4 regions of the Echinicola jeungdonensis genome follow, and region 4 is predicted to be linked to each of the others. Evidence: riboswitches for the same ligand, from Rfam matches in the RefSeq annotation. Region 4 holds a riboswitch; each other region holds the start of a gene.
What was found. A riboswitch is a leader RNA that binds a small molecule or an ion and turns the genes downstream of it on or off. The one in region 4 is predicted to bind S-adenosylmethionine.

Region 1: it holds a riboswitch for S-adenosylmethionine, as region 4 does, so the genes downstream of both, QWY93_RS12005 (trans-sulfuration enzyme family protein) here and metX (homoserine O-acetyltransferase MetX) in region 4, are expected to answer to the same signal.
Region 2: it holds a riboswitch for S-adenosylmethionine, as region 4 does, so the genes downstream of both, QWY93_RS12900 (hypothetical protein) here and metX (homoserine O-acetyltransferase MetX) in region 4, are expected to answer to the same signal.
Region 3: it holds a riboswitch for S-adenosylmethionine, as region 4 does, so the genes downstream of both, QWY93_RS17185 (homocysteine S-methyltransferase family protein) here and metX (homoserine O-acetyltransferase MetX) in region 4, are expected to answer to the same signal.

The regions. Positions count from the first base shown of each region.
Region 1 covers NZ_JAUFQT010000001.1:2,883,619-2,889,015, reverse strand. The annotation lists gene QWY93_RS12015 (Gfo/Idh/MocA family protein) at 167-1,375, shown strand; gene QWY93_RS12010 (SGNH/GDSL hydrolase family protein) at 2,389-3,069, shown strand; SAM riboswitch class I at 3,162-3,266, shown strand; gene QWY93_RS12005 (trans-sulfuration enzyme family protein) at 3,421-4,596, shown strand; gene QWY93_RS12000 (serpin family protein) at 4,696-5,397, shown strand, end outside.
Region 2 covers NZ_JAUFQT010000001.1:3,092,604-3,098,000, forward strand. The annotation lists gene argS (arginine--tRNA ligase) at 1-854, opposite strand, end outside; SAM riboswitch class I at 1,370-1,479, shown strand; gene QWY93_RS12900 (hypothetical protein) at 1,591-2,079, shown strand; gene QWY93_RS12905 (arginine decarboxylase) at 2,352-3,740, shown strand; gene QWY93_RS12910 (alanine racemase) at 3,916-5,040, opposite strand; gene QWY93_RS12915 (alpha/beta hydrolase) at 5,050-5,397, opposite strand, start outside.
Region 3 covers NZ_JAUFQT010000002.1:903,793-909,189, reverse strand. The annotation lists gene QWY93_RS17200 ((2Fe-2S) ferredoxin domain-containing protein) at 1-242, shown strand, start outside; gene QWY93_RS17195 (YbjQ family protein) at 344-667, opposite strand; gene QWY93_RS17190 (hypothetical protein) at 1,062-2,372, shown strand; SAM riboswitch class I at 2,524-2,622, shown strand; gene QWY93_RS17185 (homocysteine S-methyltransferase family protein) at 2,688-3,734, shown strand; gene metH (methionine synthase) at 3,740-5,397, shown strand, end outside.
Region 4 covers NZ_JAUFQT010000002.1:777,181-782,577, reverse strand. The annotation lists gene QWY93_RS16585 (cell division protein FtsX) at 1-845, opposite strand, end outside; gene QWY93_RS16580 (VOC family protein) at 1,055-1,444, opposite strand; gene metX (homoserine O-acetyltransferase MetX) at 1,607-2,662, opposite strand; SAM riboswitch class I at 3,059-3,168, opposite strand; gene QWY93_RS16570 (30S ribosomal protein THX) at 3,542-3,646, opposite strand; gene QWY93_RS16565 (energy transducer TonB) at 3,925-4,302, opposite strand; gene QWY93_RS16560 (M56 family metallopeptidase) at 4,403-4,930, opposite strand.

The sequences.
Region 1 (5,397 bases), on a different contig from region 4:
TGGGATTTAAAACCATTACTTCCAATTGAATTTTGTGGCCAGCCACAAATTTTCCCTCCGAATCAAAGCTTAATCCCTTTTTCGGCCCGCTCAAATAGCCCTGATTTTTTTTCTTTCCTCCAAAAGTTTACATTTGGTCATCAATTTACAAAACCCAAAACGCCCCATGAAAAGAAGGGATTTTATAAAAACCGGTGGTTTAGCACTGGGAAGCTCAATCTTCCCTTACCCTATTATCAATGCCTTTTCATCTCAAGAAAATGATCAACCCATAAAAATAGGTATTATTGGTTGTGGTGATAGGGGAAAAGGCATCATGCACGTCATGAAAGGATTACCTGGGAAATATGAGATCACCGCTATATGTGACATAATGGATTTCAGGCTGGCAGAAACAAAGAAAACTTTTCCGGACATCAGCATGAAATCCTATAAAAATTATGAGCAATTATTAAATGATTCCAACGTAGATGCAGTGGTCATTGCTACTCCTTTAAATATGCACTTTGCTCCTGCAAAATACGCCCTACAAGCTGGCAAACATGTTTATCTGGAAAAAACAATGACTTACAATATCCCGGAAGCATTTGAATTGGTTAAAATCGCTCAAGCCAACCCTCACCTCACCCTGCAGGTGGGCCACCAATACCGGTACACTCCTTTATATTATAAGGTAAGGGATATGATCCGATCCGGTTATTTGGGTAAAATCACTCAAATTGATTCACGTTGGGACAGAAACTGGAATTGGAGAAGGCCGGTCCCTGATCCCTCCTTGGAGAAAATAATCAACTGGAGGATGTATAAGGAGTTTTCAGGAGGCTTGCCTGCTGAATTACTATCTCACCAAATCGACTTTATCAATTGGGCTTTTGAAACCCACCCTGACTTAATAATGGGCACGGGTGGAATAGACAATTACAAAGACGGGAGAACTACCTATGACAATGTCCAGCTCATTCTCCGATATGAGAAAGAAGATATGATTGGCAATTTTGGATCCACCTGCAGCAATGCCAGGGAAGGTTACTCCTTTAGCATTAAAGGAACTGAAGGAACGGTGGAGCTCTTAATGAATGAGGGCTATTTCTACCCAGAGGAGGATAAAATGGAGGAGCTGGGAATTGTGGATGGTGTTTCTGGAGCAACCAAGCTCACCTGGAAAGAAGGCAGAGGTATTCCCATATTGGAAGAAAAAACCAAAGAGGGAACCTGGTACGCCCTGGACGATTTTTTTAAATCTATTCATACTTCCACAAAACCTGCATCCAATGTTATCAGTGGAGCAACAACTGCATTCTGTATTCATTTGGCCAACCAGTCGAGCTTTAATAAAACCATTGAAAACTGGAAACCTGAATTTAATTTAGGATAAGGTTAAGATAGACTAATCTTATTGGGACTACACAAAAGAATCACAGGGTCCCCTGTGATTCTTTTGTGTTTTAAACACTCTGATTATTCTGGATTTTATGTGTTTATGCCATCAAATAATGGTTACAGACTTATACTTGGCCCTAATTCTCCCGTGGATTATTGGTTTTATGCTTGATCAAATCATAAACCGAAAAATAATTCCATGCCCATTTTCCTTGCCCTTTTTTATAATGGACCTGAAGGGAAAAAACATGATTTTATCAAAAGAGGCAACCTATCTCTAACTTGAAGCAGACCAGAAACACCTATTGGCTAAAATTCAGGTGCCCGAAAAATTTTAATCAGTGAAATCAAATAGTTGAAAAAGTGTCAATTTCACTTTTATTTTTTAGTGGACTTTCCGAAAGAATTAGGGAAAATGATATACCATTTTGATGTTTTTTCGTTAGAGTATAAAATGGTTCATTTTTGGAAGACAAAAAAAAAGAGGAATCTTTAGAAGATTCCTCGAATGGGTTTATTCTAACTGACTAACAGCCGTATATATTTTGGAAAAAAGGACGCCGATCCTCTTTTTTTGAACCAAAACTTCTTTAAACATAGTGATAATAATTTTTAATTCAATAAAATATTAACAAAAATCCCCTAAACCAATTTAAATGTCACTACACACAAAAATGAATTCCTCAGTATTATATAAGGCAAAACTCCTAATTTAAGAAACATTAACAACATCATTAACCATATTTAACCCAATTAATAAAATGATCACTAAGTTTCTTTCCTGTTTTCAACCCTTCTATTTTTTTTAATTTTTATTCAAAAAAAAAAATTCGGCAGGTGAAAAAATTGACATTTTATTAACAAAACCCCTGAAAAAGTGTATTTTAAACACTTATTACACTAAATATTTTCCTTTTTCAAAACTTTTGCAGGTACCACAAAAATCAATTGATCATAAGGATCTCCATTTTTTTTCATAAATTCCCATCAATTAACGGGTTAAATCAAATGAAGTATTTATCAAAACAGTCTTGTTTCAAAATATTTTTAACGGTAATTCTTTTGGCTGGAATTTCCATTTCAGGAAACACTCAAGAAGTATCTGGCAAATTCCAGGAAGAAGTCCAACAAATTGTCCAAAAAAACCCCATTCCAAAGCAAGGCCCACCAGTCTATCTTTTTACAGGAAGTTCCAGTATCCGGATGTGGAAAGATCTTTCCTCCTATTTTCCGGAAATTGAAACCATTAACACAGGATTTGGAGGGTCTCAGACATTTGAACTTCTTCATTATTCCCAGGAATTGATCCTCCAATACCAACCCAAAAAAATATTTATTTATGAAGGGGATAATGATATTGCCGCAGGAAAAAAACCAATGACCATATTAAAAACCACTAAAAAGCTGGTAACAAAAATCCATCAACAATTACCTGATGCCCATATTATCCTGATAAGCCCGAAACCCAGCTTGGCAAGATGGCACCTACAAGAGGAATACCAAAATCTCAACCGCCTACTGGAGATATATTGTCAAAAGCAGAAACAGGTATCCTTTGCCAATGTTTGGAACATCATGTTGGATGAAAATGGTCAACCAAAGGAGGATATTTTTATTGAGGATGGATTACACATGAATGCCAAAGGGTATGATTTATGGGCTAAGGTTTTGAAAGAATTTATCCCATAAATGTTACCTTATTTTTATAGATACCGTTCTGCATTTTCAAAAATTTGGATTTCCCATTACCCTACCTTTACTTTGCAAGACCCAAAGGAACTGATTTATACAGAAGAGGTGAGAGAACAGGCTTGTTGACCCTCTGGCAACCATCCTCAGCGGCGAAAAGGTGCCAAATCCTGCCCGAAAATAGGGGACTATAAGTTAGATGAAATGAGAACACTTACTTTGACACCGATTATTTTTATTAACAAACCCGAAGAAATATATTTACCTCTCCATTTCGGGATGCATTTTTACGAAACCCTAAAAGGGGAAACTCAATATTTAAACAGAATTTAACACTGCAAGAATAATAATATGTCCGAAAAACATTTTGAAACCCAGGCAGTAAGAATTGCTTCCTCCAAAACCAATCAAAGGGAGCATTCCTCACCTATCTTCATGACTTCAAGTTTTACCTTTGATAGTGCAGAAGAAGCTCGGCAGATGTTTGCTGAAGAAATCCCAGGAAACATCTATTCAAGGTATGCCAATCCCAACAGCACTGACCTTATAGAAAAAGTATGTGCAGTAGAAGGTACAGAAGACGGCATTGCCACTGGTTCTGGCATGGCTGCCATGTTTGCAACCATGGCTTCTATATTGGAACAAGGGGATCATATTCTGGCTTCCAGAGCCCTATTTGGCTCCACTCACCAACTGCTTACCGGAATATTCCCTAAATGGGGCATCAGCTCGACTTATGGGGACATTTCCGATATCGCCAATTGGGAAAAATTGCTTCAGCCGAATACCAAAATGATATTCATTGAAACCCCTTCCAATCCCGGTCTGGAAATCATTGACCTGGAATGGATTGCTGCTTTTGCTAAAGCTCATAACCTTATTTTGGCTGTGGACAATTGCTTTGCTACCCCTTATTTACAACAACCTGCCAAATGGGGTGCGGACCTCGTAGCCCACAGTGCTACCAAATATATTGATGGACAAGGTAGGGTTTTGGGTGGACTGATCCTTGGTAAGGAAGAATTAATCCAAAAGGTCCGTTATTTTACCCGGCATACAGGACCATCAATTTCACCCTTCAATGCATGGATCCTTTCCCGAAGTATGGAAACCCTAGCTGTGAGAATGGAAAGACACTGTGAAAATGCATTGAAAGTGGCTACCTATTTTGAAAACAATCCTCATTTGGAATCTGTCAAATATCCATTCCTGAAAAGCCACCCTCAATATGAATTGGCAAAAAAACAAATGAGGCTGGGCGGAGGCATCATTACCCTGACCTTAAAAGGAGGAATTGAAAGGGCAAAAAGGTTTATTGACCAATTGGAACTAATTACCGTGACGGCAAACCTTGGAGATACCAGAAGCATCATTACCCACCCCGCTTCTACTACCCATAGCAAGTTGACGGAGGAAGAAAGGGAAAGGGTTGGGATTTTACCTGGCCTAATCAGAGTTTCAACAGGTTTGGAACATCCTGATGACATTATTGGGGATATAGAAAGAGCCCTTGAAAAATCCAAATAATCATTTAAACCCCTTTGGAAACTTGATCACCAAAGGGGCTTTTTTTTTGTCGCACTTTGTCCATTTTTTTCGTCTAGATCATAACAAAAGCCCTTTACCATGAAATACACCTATTATTCCATCTTGACTCTTTTCTTTCTATTGGTTTCTTGCGTGGATGAAAGTCCCAATAAAGGGGAAATTACTCCCAATTTGAGGGCATTAGAGGAAACTGAAAAAAAACTGGTAAATGCCGGCACAGCATTTTCCGTCAGGTTATTTCAACAACTCAGTAAAGAAGAAGGGAACCTATTTTTCAGCCCTTTCAGTATCCATCAGGCATTGTCTATGGCCATGAATGGCAATAAGGAAGAATTGCTCGAAGAATATCTGGAAACACTTCATTTTGATAATATATCGCTCGAAGATGCCAATTTGGCCAACCAAGGACTCACTAAATTCCTTAAGGATGTGGATCCAAATGTAAAGATTAACATTGCCAATAGTATTTGGTATCAAGAGGGACTGGATTTAAAATCCCAATTTCAAGAAACCCTTCAAATGCAATACCTGGCTACTATTAGCAGCCTGGATATGCAATCCCCGGGCTCCAAAGAAATTATTAATCAGTGGGTGGACGATCAAACGGAGGGATTAATTCAAGACTTAATTGACCAGGTTGATCCTGCTGCTGTCATGTATTTGATCAACGCCATTTATTATTATGGCGATTGGAAATACCAATTTGATCCCCAAAACACCACCGAACAACCTTTTCACATTTCTTCCTCGCAAACTACGCCGGTTGAAATGATGCGGTTG
Region 2 (5,397 bases), on a different contig from region 4:
CCCAACAAGTAAGTGTCTGATTCATAATAAAGCTTGTCAAAGCTCACCCCCATTTTTTTGTAAGTGGCATCAAAGCCTTCATAGACCCATCCATTCATGGTTTTCCATAATTCCACGGTGGCAGGATCATTGGCTTCCCAATTTCTGAGCATTTCCTGGGCAGCCTGCATGAGGGGCGCTTCCTTTTTGGCTTGTTCCTCCGACATGCCCTGGCTCATCAATTCCTTGATTTCCTCTTTGTAGGCTTTGTCAAAAAGTACGTAATATTTTCCTGCCAAATGATCCCCTTTTAATCCACCGGATTCAGGTGTTTCTCCCTTTCCGTAAGCTTGATAAGCGACCATGGATTTGCAGATATGGATTCCCCTATCATTGATCAGGTTGGCTTTGATGACTTCATATCCATTGGCTTCTAAGATCTGGGATACTGCAAAACCAAGAAAATTGTTTCTTAAATGGCCCAAATGAAGGGGCTTATTGGTGTTAGGAGAGCTGAATTCCACCATCACCTTTTGGTTTTTGGAAGGTAATTGGCCCAGGTTTTCCTTTTGGTATATTTGTTGAAAAACTTCCATCCAGGAAGCTTCATTAACCGAAATATTCAAAAAACCTTTCACTACATTGTATTTGCTCACCAATGAGCAATGTTCCTGAAGGTAATTCCCGATCTTTTCACCGGTAGCTTCAGGTTTCATCTTGGTGTATTTTAAATAGGGAAAAAGTATAAAAGTGTAATTCCCCTCAAATTCCTTCCTGGTAGGTTGTAGGGCCAAACCATTTGCGGCTACAGGGTGATCAAATTCGGTTTCAAAGGCTTTGCTTATGGCAATGAGTATTTCTTCTTGGATTGTCATTGAATTTTGTAATTAAAAGTTTTGCACCTGGGAATTGAATCTTTTCCCTAAGGGTTTGCCTTTTGGTGGTCGTCTTTAACATATATAAACACCACCCTTTTCTATTCACCCTTATCCATGAACAAATCATGTCAAATTCCTGGAAGGAATTTGGAGCGTTGAAGGGTTAGGAATTTATTGGCACAAAAGTAGTTAATTTTGGGCATAAATTGTAAGTGTTAGCTAACATGATAGCCAGTTTTCTGGATACAATAATTGAAAAGCAAATATGAGAATTGAGTTGGTATTTAAGAAAGGTTATTTAAATTCCCTTAACGTGGGGATTGCGGGTGCAGGAATTAGAATTGGCTAAAGGTTAAATGCCCTTCTTCTTTTTGGTCTGGTTATGAGTGAAATCTGTGGTGTTAAATTTTATCATTTAATTCCCTACAAAATCTATAGGGTTGTTGTTATTTAAAAATAAAGTATTACATTTGAAAAAATTATTAGTGAAAAGCCGAAATGGTAAGTAGCTGATTTTATAAAGAATAGGGGAGAGAACAGGCTCTGGGAACCTATAGCAACCTAACCTTAAAAAGGCAAAGGTGCTAAAACCTGCCTAAATCAATTCAAGGACCTATAAATGTTAGCAATGATGAAAAACAGACGAATGCACACTTGCCCATTTCAAGACAACCGATGTTGATTAATTTTCAACATTTTAAATTATTACTAATAATCCAATTGAAAAGACACCATGACAGCAATAGCAAATTCATACAATCATTCAGAAAAAACTTCCCAAACATTTAGCTTCAATTCAATAAACAGAAATGAACCCAAAACCAGTCAGCCCAAGGATTTGTTGAACTGGCTGGAAGGTCATGAAGCAGTGGAAATTGAAGGGATTGGAGGTTTTGATTTTAAAAACTTCCCTGAATCCCAGAAGAAATTTCAAACCATATACTTCCATTTGAAAGGAGAAGTGGAGTCCTTTTATTCACTTTTCAGGGGATTGGTCCTGGCAGGTCACCCCAAAGAAGTGTTTATTGAAAGTATTCATGAAAAGAGGTATTTTACCTTAAAATACTACCAAAGCAATGAAGGCATCGCAAAGGCTTATGTCAATAAGCTTTTTAAGTTGATTGAAGATGAAATCCGCTTCAAAAAAGTATTGAAGAAGATTATTCAAAATCAAAAGAAACATCAATTGGAGGAGAGCTTGCTTTATAGTGAACTTTCCTGATAAAAAGAAAAGAAATTCATCCATTTCTTATCAAAGCTTCCGTTTATGAACGGAAGCTTTTTATTTTTTAGGGGAGGAGGAAGGGGTGAAAAAGGCTGATCAACCTTTGGTTCTGGAATTCCCCAAATCAGAAATTAAATGATAACAGGTTGATTTTGAAATGGCTTATTTTTTCCAGATAGATTTTTGCAAATTAGCTAAAGTCATTAATTTGATTTCCCCAATTATTAATGCAATTTTCGAATCAAAAAGTCATAAACCTCCATTGCCTAATGAACAAATACATTGATTTAATTAAACAAACTTTTGATTTTCCCACCAAGGAATTCCATGTAGAGGAAGATCAACTTTTATTTAATGGGGTGAATCTTATGGATATCATCCATACTTACGGGACACCGTTAAAATTGACTTATCTTCCCAAAATCAGTGAAAGCATTCAGAATGCCAAGAAATACTTTGGCAAAGCCATAGAAGACCACGATTATCATGGGAAATATACTTATTGTTATTGTACGAAGTCTTCCCATTTTAGCTTTGTATTGGATGAAGCACTTAAGAATGATATCCACATCGAAACTTCCAGTACTTTCGATATTCCTTTGGTTCGAAGTCTTTATAAAATGGGTAAAATCAGCAAGGAGACTTATATCGTTTGCAATGGGTTCAAAAGAGAATTGTACAAGGAGTACATAGCTGGTCTGCTTAATGATGGATTTGTGAACTGTATTCCGGTTTTAGATAACCTGTCGGAAATTGATTATTACCTTGAGCATGTAAAAGTCCCTTTTCAGGTGGGAATTAGAATTGCTGCTGATGAGGAACCTAAATTTGGTTTTTATACCTCCCGTTTGGGGGTGCGGTACAAGGATATCATCGAGCTTTATGAAACAAAGATTAAAGACAACCCGCAAGTCAGTCTAAAGATGCTCCACTTTTTTATCAATTCAGGAATCCGGGATACTGCCTATTATTGGTCCGAACTGACCCGGTTTATTCAGAAATATGTTGATCTGAAAGCCATTTGTCCAGAACTGGACACCATGGATATTGGAGGAGGCTGGCCCATTAAGACCAATGTGTTTTTTGATTACGATTACCAGTATATGGCCGATCAAATTATCAAAAATATCAAGTGGATGTGTGCCAAAAATAATACTACCGAACCCCATATTTTTACTGAATTTGGAAGTTATACGGTGGGAGAAAGTGGTGCGGTGCTTTATTCGATATTGGATCAAAAACTTCAAAATGACAAAGAGCTTTGGTACATGATTGATGGATCTTTTATCACCCAATTGCCCGATAGTTGGGGGCTCAACCAAAAGTATATTATGCTTGCTGTTAATAATTGGAAAGAAGAGTACCACAACATTTCCTTGGGAGGTTTGACTTGTGATAGTATGGATTATTATAATTCAGAAGCTCACCAATATAATATATACCTTCCCAAGAAAAATGAGGGAAAGCCCCTATATATTGGCTTTTTTCATACCGGAGCTTATCAGGAATCCCTTGGAGGTTATGGTGGAATACAGCATTGTTTGATTCCTGCACCCAAGCATGTACTTATAAACCGGGATGAAGAGGGAAACATTACACACGAATTATTTGCTGAGGAACAAAAAAGTGAAAATATGTTGAAGACCTTAGGATTTTAAATGGCAAAGGCCCGTTGAAAAACGGGCCATTGTAATCTTTTTTTATGAGATTGCAAATCAATTTCTAAGCACAAATTCAAATGGTAGAGTTATAAGGGTGAAATTGAATACTTCACCCAGTTGGGAGAAAAATACTATAGCCTTTGGGTATAAATCTTCTAGACAAAGTCCTCGGTTAAGTGGGGAGTTGTCTTTTTTGTCCACTAAGGTGATCAATTATTTGGCCCTCAGTGGACCAAAATTCCCCCATGCAATCTGCGGTTAAGCAACTGTGGACAGGCAAAATCCCTATTAAATCCCCAACTTTTAACTGATTTACCAAACCAGTGCTGGCTTGGATCAGGCCATGTTCTTGTGAAATACTTTTTAAATAAGAAGTTTCTTCTGATAAATTCCATCCATTTTCATTCAGCAAAACCACTTCCCCATAGTTTTTGCTTCCATCAGCATTCATTAAATATTCTTTAGAAAGATGGATAGCCCCTCCATGAACCAATATTTCATTTTTTTCTTCCTTGATATCAACAATGGGGACGGCTAAAGCCACAGCAATGTCCTCCTTGTGACAACTACCGATGGCCGTTTGCATCAGGTCATAAAAAATAAAATTGCCTGGGCTTATTTCATCAATTCCCTCAAAATTTTCCATTAAGGCGCAACTTGGGGTATCCCCTGACCGGGTGACCATTGTAGGGAAATCTTCTTTGAACTTGGACCTGAGTTTTTTTAACGCATTTTTTGTTTCCTCATGAATTTTGGAAATGCCTGCTATATCCGCCTGATAGGTATGTCCTGCATGAATGTAAAATCCCTTAAAATAAAGCTTATTGGTGGGCCGGGCAGCCTGAAGGATTTTTTCAATTTTTTCATAGTCCCATGCTTCCACGCCTGTCCTTCCGTAACCCGCATCAATTTCAATAAAAAAACCTACCGGAATTTTAAGTTGTTGGGCCAGGGATTTAGTGACTTCTTCATTGACCAGTTGGATGGAAACGGAGGATTGGTGGGCTAATTCATCCAGATGATGGGCCTCTAAAGGGTTGAATGGGAAAGCGATATGGATGTTTTGCCAATTTTGTTCCGAAAAATAGGATGCCATTTTAATAGAGGATACATTGATTTCTCCAATGCCAATTCCCTGGAACCAGTCTCCGATAAGCCTGGACTGATGGGTTTTAAAATGCGGGGTCAGGCGGGTGTGGTTTCTCATGGCCTTGTCCGCCATTGACTGCATATTTTTCCGGCATTTATTTTCGTCTAAAAGTAAAGTAGGAATCGTTATCGAGTCCAAATAAGACATGGTTTTGGTTTATTTAATTTCAGCTAATTTTTCTTTTGAGGGACTGGGGACTTTTGCAATATCTTTTAGAAATTTAATACTGGCATCAAGTACTCCTTCCCAATCATTTGAGGTAATAAATGAGCAAATAACATGATCCCCAGCATTAGGAAATGCTTGGGCTCTCTTAAAGTTTTCCTTTGTTTTGACCGATTCAAACATGTTTTTCATGGCTGGGACAGAAACAACATGATCCTGATGTTTTTCATTTTTATAATAGTAAGCCAGGAATAAAGGCTGTTTTACCTGTATAAAAGTTTCAGGGTTCATTGCCCCAAAAACCAGTTGGGCTAAGCTAGCATAGGCATTAACATGGTA
Region 3 (5,397 bases), 130 kb from region 4:
TGGCTGTTTACCGAAAATTTATCTTTGTCTGTACCGGTTCTGATTGTAAAAAAAATGGTTGCAAAGGACTTCTAAAGGAGGCAAAGGAAGTTATCAAACATGATGATCATAAAGGGAAATACAAATTGATCAAAACCAAATGCATGGACTTCTGCAAATCCGGCCCTATCTTGGTTTATAATAATGAAGTGATCAAGAGATGTGATAAGGGAAAAATGAAAGAGGTCCTTAATAAGGGCTAATTTGTGATTTTTGGGTTTTCTCCTTTGACTTGGTTAACCAAATTTCAAAGAAAACCAAAAAAAAGGCCCTCAAGGAAAAGGGCCTTTTTGGGATCCCAGTTTTATCCTTTCTTTTCTATAAAAACAGCTGTACCACTGGCAGTGACCATCAACATTCCATCCCGGATGGTTTCATAGTCCAGGTCAACCCCAACTATGGCATTGCCACCGTAAGATTGGGCTTGTATCTCCATTTCTGCCAATGCAGTGGATTTGGCCTCCTTTAATACTCGCTCATAGGTGCCTGATCTTCCCCCAACAATATCAGTAATGCTGGCAAAAAAGTCCCTGAATACATTGGCACCGATGATAGTTTCACCTGTGACAATGCCGCAATATTTAGTTATCTCATGGCCTTCTACATTAGGAGTGGTTGTAGTTATCATTTGGATTTTGTTTTGGTGAAAAATTATTTGGTTTCGATAATACACATTCCAACCAAATTATCCAATTTCGGAATGGTAACCCACTAGTTGAATTGTTATGGAATCAATTAGAAGCCCTGCCAAAGTTTATTTTTAGAGAATTTTTAAATCTTGGGATAGTTTTTTTTAGGTAGTAGGAAAAAATAATTTAGGGTTTATCCCCACCGATTTACTTGAATCAAATAAGTGTCGTTAAGTGGATATGGTATTTCTGGTATTGAAACAGGTATAATCATTTGACCCGAACGGCTTTGGACTGTCAACTTTTGTCCATTCACCTTCGTACACATTTTTTGTAATTTCTATAGGCCTAATCCATAATATTACCCTTATTTTTGTGGTTAAACTGCAGCCCATGAGAATAGCCTTATTGATTCTTTTCTCCTTTTTTTTCAGCACCTGGGTAAAAGCCCAGGTGGATAACCATTACCAGCGGTCCAGCCTTTATTTTTATTATGGAACTTCCGGTGGCAACTTGAGGGATTTTGATGAGATGCTGGAATCCCGAGGGGCAGAGGAGCTTAAGAATAACTACCACACTTTTGGGATGGGATACCAAAACCGTTTCAATGATTTTATTTTGGGGGCTGAGATTTACCAAAATAATGGGGTGGGAATGAATTTCAGGGATTACAAAATTGATTACCGTACCACCCGCATATTTCTTAACGTAGGTTATTCCTTTACTGAAGAAGGCAAATTTCACCTGATCCATTACATGTCCATGGGCTTAGGCAGTCTTAATTTTGAAATGCTGCAGCATAGGGAACCTGAAAGTATCAATGATTTCCTGACAGACCCTGCCAGGGGTTATATTTTAAGGAAAAATAACTTGCATAAAGGAAGTCAATATTTTGGGGTTTTCTTGACCGAAATAGGATTTCAGATGGGGTATGACCTTATCTTTCCCCCTTATGAGGAGGTGATTACATTGATGAGCAAATTTGGTTATTCCTTTAATCCTTTTGAGGATTCCTGGGTAAAACAGGGAGTTTCTTTTGACAATATCCAAAGTGGGGCATTTTTTAGGATTGGAGCTGGGATATCACTTCCAAAGTCTAATTACTTTTACCGGGATGCATCCTTGTCAGCCCAATTAATTTATGGGTTGCATTTTACCAGGCCTAGCGAATTAAACCAACTATTGGAACAACATGGATGGCGTACTTTTTCTGGGATTCCCAAAAACTGGGGGGCTAAGATTTTGGGTGAAAACCGAGGGAATTTATATGGTGTAGATCTTTATAACCTGGCCTTGTCCAACCAGGCCTCTGATGTTTATGAGCAAACGCTTAATAGCATTCGGATATATGGGAATATTGGTAAAAAACTGTATGAAAGAAAGAACTTTGAATTGAGCCTCTTGGGAGGGTTAGGCTATGGACAATTGCGGTATTCCATGTTGCACTTGAGGAAGTTGGATTTTCCGGGATTGATGGACATTCCTAATTATGATGGAGAACTTAAAAAAGGGGGATTAATGGCCAAGCCTGAGTTTATCCTGGCCTATGCCATGCCACTTTCCAAGAAAAAATCTTTAGATATAATTTATTCTGTAAATGCGGGTTATGAGATGCCAATAGGAAATTATAAATTAGCAGATCTGAAAATGACCCAATTTATGAATGGCCCTTATGTCCAATTTGGATTGGGGGTAAGGCCATAAATGACCCAACTGCAAAATAGCCGGGAAAGCGTGAATTCATTTCAATCATTATCGATAAATAATGAATTCATTCTCGATGGGATAGGACAATAAATGGAAATTATTTGTTTCAATGTAACTAAAATCCATTAATTCCTGTTACCTTTGAAGTTGCTTATCGAGAAAGACCGAGGGAAGGGCCCTATGACGTCTTAGCAACCTGAAAACAAGGTGCTAACTCCCATCCTGATGCCACAGGAAAAGATGAGCGGTAGATAAATTACCCATTTTTCTCCCGGTTCTTTGCTCGATATGGTCCTTAAATAAAAAATGAGCATGAATACGAGAACCGATATATTACTCGAACAACTTCAAAAGAAAATATTAGTACTGGATGGAGCCATGGGCACCATGATCCAGCGCTATCAATTGGAGGAAAAAGATTTCCGTACCCCTGCCTTAGAAAGTCATCCAAAGGAATTGAAGGGGAATAATGATTTGCTTTCGCTTAGTAGACCTGACGTGGTCAGGGAAATTCACTTGGCTTATTTGGAGGCAGGTTCGGACATCATAGAAACCAATACTTTTAGTAGTACCTCTATAGCCCAGGAAGATTATGGACTGGAGCATTTGGCCTATGAACTCAATTTTGAATCTGCTAAAATTGCCAAAGAAGCGGCATTAGAATGCAGCCAAAAAACTCCCCAAAAGCCCCGTTTTGTAGCCGGTGCAATTGGGCCGACCAACAGGACTGCCTCCATTTCACCTGATGTCAACGATCCGGGTTACAGGGCAATTACCTTTGACCAATTGGCTGAAGCTTATACCGAACAGGTAAAAGGCCTATTGGATGGTGGTTCAGACTTGCTCTTGGTGGAGACTATTTTTGATACCTTGAATGCCAAGGCAGCCTTATATGCCATTCAGGAGGTTTTTGAAGAAAGGGATTTGCCCTTGGATCCAAAAGATGGGGGAATCCCAATAATGATTTCCGGAACCATTACAGATGCTTCCGGAAGAACGCTTTCTGGACAGACCACGGAAGCGTTTTTGATTTCGGTTTCCCATGTTCCTTTGATCAGTGTTGGTTTGAATTGTGCTTTGGGAGCAGAAGACCTTAGGCCATATCTAAAAGTATTAGCGGAAAAGGCACCGTTTTTTGTAAGTGCTTACCCTAATGCGGGGCTTCCCAATGAATTTGGACAATATGACCAAACAGCTGAGGAAATGGCCGGCCAGGTGGAGGAATTCTTAAAAGAGGGCATGATCAATATCCTTGGAGGTTGTTGTGGGACCACCCCTGAACATATCAAAAAATTGGCGGATTTGAGCGAAGGCTATTCGCCTAGGAAATTAGAAGAAGAACAAAAAGCAGAAGTATAACCAGTATGGTTAATATAAAAAAAGACAGCCATTTGAAGCTTTCCGGCTTGGAACCTTTAGTTTTTACGCCGGAATTGAATTTTGTTAATATTGGAGAACGGACCAATGTGACCGGATCCAAAAAATTTGCCAGGTTGATCCTCAATGGACAGTTTGATGAGGCATTGGAAGTGGCTCTCGATCAGGTCCGAGGCGGAGCCCAGGTGTTGGATGTTTGTATGGATGAGGGGATGCTGGATGGAGAAGCTGCCATGGTCCAATTCCTAAATTTGATTGCATCTGAACCTGAAATCAGTAAAATTCCAATAGTGGTGGATAGTTCCAAATGGAACATCATTGTGGCGGGTCTAAAGTGTATTCAGGGTAAAGGAATCGTTAACTCCATCAGTTTGAAAAATGGGGAAGAGGAGTTTATCCACCAAGCCAAGACCATCAAAAAGTTTGGGGCAGCAGTTGTGGTGATGGCTTTTGATGAAATTGGCCAGGCGGATTCTTACCAAAGAAGAATAGACATATGTAAGCGGAGTTATGATATCCTTACCAAAGTAGTGAAATTCAATCCACAGGATATCATTTTTGACCCCAATATTTTCCCGGTGGCAACTGGGATGGAAGAACACCGGACCAATGCCATTGACTTTTTTAAGGCCACCAAATGGATCAAAGAAAACCTTCCCGGTGCAAAAGTAAGTGGAGGGGTCAGCAATGTAAGTTTTTCTTTCCGGGGTAATAATCCGGTAAGGGAAGCCATGCATGCTGCCTTCCTTTATCATGCGATCCAACATGGAATGGATATGGGAATTGTCAATCCCACTATGTTGGAGATTTATGATGATATTCCAAAGGATCTTTTGGAACATGTGGAGGACGTGTTATGGGATAGAAGGGAAGATGCAACCGAGAGATTATTGTCCTTTGCAGAAACAGTAAAGTCTTCCGGTAAAAAGGAAGTCGTAAATGAAGCCTGGAGGTCCGAGCCCGTTTCCAAAAGGATTGAACATTCCTTGGTGAAAGGGATTATCGACCATATAGTGGATGATGCAGAGGAGGCAAGACAGGAATTGAAATATCCATTGAAGGTGATTGAAGGGCCATTAATGGATGGAATGAATGTAGTGGGTGACCTGTTTGGGTCTGGAAAAATGTTTTTGCCACAAGTGGTAAAATCCGCCAGGGTGATGAAAAAAGCGGTAGCCTATTTGGAGCCTTTCATGCCAAAAGCTGGAGAAGAAGGTTATGAAGAGGGAAAAAGCTCCATCAAAAAAGTACTGTTGGCTACTGTAAAAGGTGACGTTCACGATATTGGGAAAAATATTGTAGGGGTGGTACTGGCTTGTAACAGTTACCAGATTATTGACCTTGGGGTGATGGTGGATGCACAAAAGATCATTGATGAAGCTATAAAGAACGATGTTGATATAATTGGCTTAAGTGGACTGATCACCCCATCGCTGGACGAAATGGTCAATGTGGCTTCTGAAATGGAGCGGCAAGGAATGACTACCCCTTTGCTTATTGGTGGGGCAACCACTAGTAAAATCCACACCGCAGTAAAGATAGACCCTGTTTACAGTGGTACGGTTGTCCATGTTTTGGATGCTTCCAAATCTGTTCCTGTTGCAGGAGAGTCCATTAGTGATGAAACCGCCGAAAGCTTTCATAA
Region 4 (5,397 bases):
CGCAAGGTGCTAAAAAATGAAAGAATGGCTCCCAATAAAATCAAACCGCCAAATAAGATGAACAGCATTTCATTATTTTGGAGGATAGCAAAGCCGTCTATATTGGCTTTGGTATATTCGATCAAACCGTAAAGAAGGCCCGAAGAAATTAATCCTGCCAAAGCCCCAAAAAAGAAAGATCTTCCTAAAAATGGTTTTCGGATAAAACCTTTGGTTGCACCTACCAACTGCATACTTCTGATCAGAAACCTTTGGGAAAAAAGGGCCAGTCGAATAGTGTTATTAATCAATATTATTACTGTCACCACCAATATCAAAATGAAAGCACCAAGGACAATACTTACTTTCAGCAGGTTTTTATTGATGGACTCTACCAGATCATTCATATAAGTGACTTCAAATACACCATCCATATCCCCAATTTCCTCTACTATTTCCTGCATTTTTTCACTGGTCTGATACTCCTCCTTAATAGAAATTGTATAGGAATCCCGTAAAGGGTTATCATCCAGAAAGGCTGTAAAATCTTCCCCGGTATCCTCCAGAAAGGATTTGGCTGCTTCTTCATCTGAAATAAAAGCCACTTGGGCACCATCCTCTTTTTGTAGTAAATAGGGTTTGGACTCTAAGCTTTTTCCAATTTTTGCCTTATCAGCATCCGAAGTGTTTTTATTCAGAAATACTTGCACTTCAATATTTTCCCTAATAATGCTGGTAAGAGATTTTGCCTGTATTACAATTACTCCGAAAAGTCCAACAATGAAAAGGGATAGCGTAGTACTAAAAAGTACGCTTATAAATTTAAAGCTTCCTAATCTTTTCTTTTTTCTTGAAGTGCTGCTCATGGGCTTTTTGAATTGTTCCAAAATTAATCAGCGATCCCAATTTAACCAATCTTATTGAAGTAAATTGAAAGGAAGATATACGCTTACAAATAACGGTGATAGGGGTAATATCTTGTTGATTTCTAATTTTTCCTTCTGGGAGTTTGATTAAGTCATTATTTATAAGGGGGTTAAATAAAAATCAGGGCCGACTATTTGAAGAAGGGAAACTATTCCCAAATCCCCTTGGGAACAATTTCCAAAACATGTCCAAATGGATCCTCAAAGTAAATACTTTTTAAACCATCCATCCAATCCTGTTCATGTGTGATTTTAATTCCCTTTTCCAGCAGGCTAGATTTGGTTTTTAAATAATTTTCCGCTTTTACCTCAAAAGCAATGTGCTGCTTCCCATGGGCAAAATGGGGAGGGAGATGGGTTTCATTAGCTGTAGTTTCCGGAATGAAACAAAGAAGTACGGAGCTTCCGCACCTAAAAAAAATATGCCTGCCATCTTCAATAGAAATGACAGGCATATCTAATTTTCCATTATAAAATGTTTTGGCTTTTTCAATATCGGATATATATAGGCAGGTTTCTTTTATTTGTGTATAATCCATAATTTAATTTAGGGAAAACATCGCTTATTTCAATGGTTGAAATCCTTATTCTCTACCTTAATTTTTGGATCCACTCACTCCAATTCCTCTTTGAAGCTATCAAACTGATAATCCTCTTTGATCATTAATTGAAGGTAATTAATTATTAGCTTTCTGGAAATTTCAAGAATTGTCTTCCAGATTAAATGATTTAAGTATATAGTTAATCTGTTCATTTTCAATCAAAAAGGCATCATGCCCATAAATCGATTTGATTTCCCTGTATGAACCTTTTGGTACATTTTTGGCAATAAACTGTGACTCTTCTTTTGTAAATAAAAGGTCGGTATCCACTCCAATGGCTAACACCCTGGATTTTATTTCCGATAGGGCTTTGGCGGTTCCTCCCCGGTTTCTTCCCAAATCATGACTATCCATTGCTTTTGATAAAGTCCAATAAGAAAGAGCATTGAACCTGTTAGACAGCTTTTGACCCTGATACCTGAGGTAGGAGCAGATTTTAAAATTGTCTGTTTTTTCTTCTGTATCCTTTTGAAATGCTTCAAAAGTTTGGTGGTGCCGATAACTCAACATTCCAATAGCCCTGGCTGCTTCCAAACCTTTTTTCCCAGCATCTTCATGGTTTTCGCCCCAGGTCCCATCTGCTTCAATGGCCATCCTCTGTGCCTCGTTGAAACCTATGGTCCAGGGTGAAGTTTTGGCATTGGAGGCAACAATAACAGTGTTTTTCACTTTTTCCTGAAGGTTGTAAGCCCATTCCAAAGCTACTTGGCCACCCAAAGAACCTCCTATTATCGTATCTATTTTTCTGATCCCAAGATGGCCTCTCAACTTTTCAAAAGCCATGGCCATGTCCCTGGTAGATAGTTGGGGGAAATCATAATAATATGGTTTCCCTGTTTTCGGATTGATGCTCATTGGTTGAGTTGATCCATAACAGGAGCCCAAAATATTGGCACATACGATAAAATTTTTGGTAGGGTCAAACAATTTATCTTCTCCTACTAGTCCACTCCACCATTCATGTACATTGGCATCCCCGGTAAGGGCGTGTAAAATCCACACCACATTATCTTTTTGTGGTGTCAGGTGACCTTGAGTGGTATAGCTGATCCGGAATTCCGGAAGGGATTCCCCGGATTCAAGCACCACTTCTTCATCACAGTGAAATACTTCTTGGGTCATATCGGAAATAAGATACGTAGATTGTAAATTCATGTGTTTCCTTTCTTTTTCAAAAGCGGTTTATAATTCCGCTCTGATGTCTTTTTGAATGGTCCTATGAAATTCACAGGCCATATTAATGGGTATTAGTCCATTCTCCAGTAAAATTTTATAAAAAGCCCCTTCAATTACTATTTGGTTCTTTGCTTTTAACTGAAATATATTTTCAAAAGGGTAAGGAAATTCCATTGGTTGATTTTGAATATTTTGTTTAGAAACTGGAAAAGGCTTGAAATGCCAAAGGCATTCCGGTTCCTGGGTTAGAACCGCATGGGCATCAGCATTACTTCATACATTTTTGGGTAAAATGTTGAGAAATAATTAAATGAAATGTTTTGGAGTGAATTTTTTGTTGTGTGCTTGATCCTTTTTATAAAATTCATATTTAAGAATTTATATTTCCAAATGAGGATATTCACATTTGGCAGGAATTGGCACCTTGGATTTTCCAGGTTGCCAGAGGGTCCATGAGCCTGTCTCTCACCTCTTCTGTATAAATCCTTATACTTTCTAAAAAGTAAAAGGATGACACAAATAAACGACGCTTATTTTGAATATCCAAGCTTCCAAAAGGGGATTTATAAAAAAATAAGATAATTTTATTCCCTATAAATCCAATAGGGAATACCTGAAAGTCCAAAATATTCAATGGAGTGGTTTGTTCATTTCTGAAAATTTCAGGCATTTAAGTTCCCTAAAAGTTAAATCATAAATTCTATGGGGTGTGGGAAGCAAATATTACAATTTCAAGGGTAGGGTATATTATTCTTTCAATGGGTCTAATTCCCCTAAATTAATAAAAGCACCAGTCGTATCATCCTGGTGCTTGATTTTGAGATTATTCAGTATTAGTTATTCTTTATTTTGCTCGTCCTAAGCCAATTTAACTTTAATGTTTTGGGCTTTTCTTGGACGGCTGGCTCCAAAGGTTCCCTTATGGATTTTTCCACGTTTTGTCTTCAAATCACCTTTTCCCATTACTTTAATTAGTTAAGATTAAATTAATTATTCTAATTTCAAATGTAATAGTAACCTAACAATTTGCCAAACTTTAAAATTGTTGAAATGTTGGATAAATGAAAGGAATGATTGATTTTATTTTTTAAATATCATATAAGGTATAAAAAAAATTGGTGTAAATGCGATAAACAAAATCTATTTATAAAAAAAAATCAAATACCCAATAAGTATTTTACTGGAATTTATTTGAATTAATCTTTTACTTTCTTGGCCTTATAAATATTCAGAAACCATTCTTACTGGGTAAATTGGTCAAAGTTTAGGGGTAGAATGATTTTGGTAGGCAATTCCTCTCCAATATCCTGATTGGTATTGAATTTTGGAAAATCCACAAGGGTAAACAAACGTAGGACCTCTTCATCCCTACCCCAACCTCCAGATTTCAGAATACTGGGTTGAAGAGAATTTCCCCTTTCGTCCACTACAAATTCAACCTCAACAGTTCCTAATTGGCCCCATTTTATTGCATCCATGGGGATATGAAGATTCTGACTTAGGAAATTTTTCCAAGTTTTATTGTTGAATATTGTTTGAGGTATTATTCCTGATGTGTTATGATCATGGGATTTGGCTCCATTTTTAGGCTCACTTTTGAAAACCTCTATTATTTCCAAAACTTTTTTATATTCTTATAATCCCTTTATAAGGCTAAATTCATATTGAAGTTCTCCGAGCTGAGCTATCACTACCCCATTTCTTAAAGCACTTACAAATTCATAATGGACAGGTGTCTTTAATCTTTTGATTTTGGCGGGAACTTTTACCGAATCCTGTGCAGCCAAAATTTGGTTTTTTTATTATAGAGACTGGTTGATGAAAGAGATAAGAAAGGAGAGGTCTTTTATCCATTGGTTTTAATGAAACCAAAGCCAAAAGGAAAATAGAAAGAGGTATTACTCCAAAAACTTTTAGCCAATTAATGTTTCCTGTTTTTTTGATCATTTCAATCCTTTTTAGTGTAGAAGGCTTTCCAAATTGATGACCAATTGGAATACCAGCTTTCTCCAAAGCCATTTTGGCCACTAGTATGGAATAAGATTGGCTATCGGATAAATGATTTAGTGCATATTGGTCTGCAGAAAATTTGTGTACATCCATTAAAGCTGCACGCATTGAATGAATGGCAGGATTGAACCAGAATAAAATGGTTAAAATCTGGTAAAACAATAAGTCCCAGGTATGACCTTCGTGGATATGGCCTAGTTCGTGGGAAAGAATTTGTCCTTTTTCCTGCTCACTCACCTTTATTGTATCATCCCAAAACAACTTGTTGAAGTAGGAAAAGCAGGGGCCATTCCAAAAGTTGGGATTAAAAAATATTGACCTTTAAGTTGGAAAGATGTTTGATACCATCCCTTTTCTTTTAGTTGTCGGAGCTGTAAGGTATGCCAAGAGAAACGTCCCAAAAGAAAGATCAAAACACATAAATAACCAATTATTAAATAATCTTTCCATTCTAGAAGAAGGGGAAGATTTGTGCTTTGCACAGTAAATTCGGGAAGACCATAAGTGACGATAATATCATTCCGTACTTCAGTTTGGGTTAGGGCTCTAAAAAAATCATTGTTCTTAAGGGAAATATTTGGCTTGTCAGATGACACTGGGATTTCAAGCAATGGTATGACCATCGCTATTAAAGGAGCCGTTAATAAAAATATCCTTGATAAACCAAAAACTTTTTGGTTTTTAAGGAAAACCTGGATATTCCG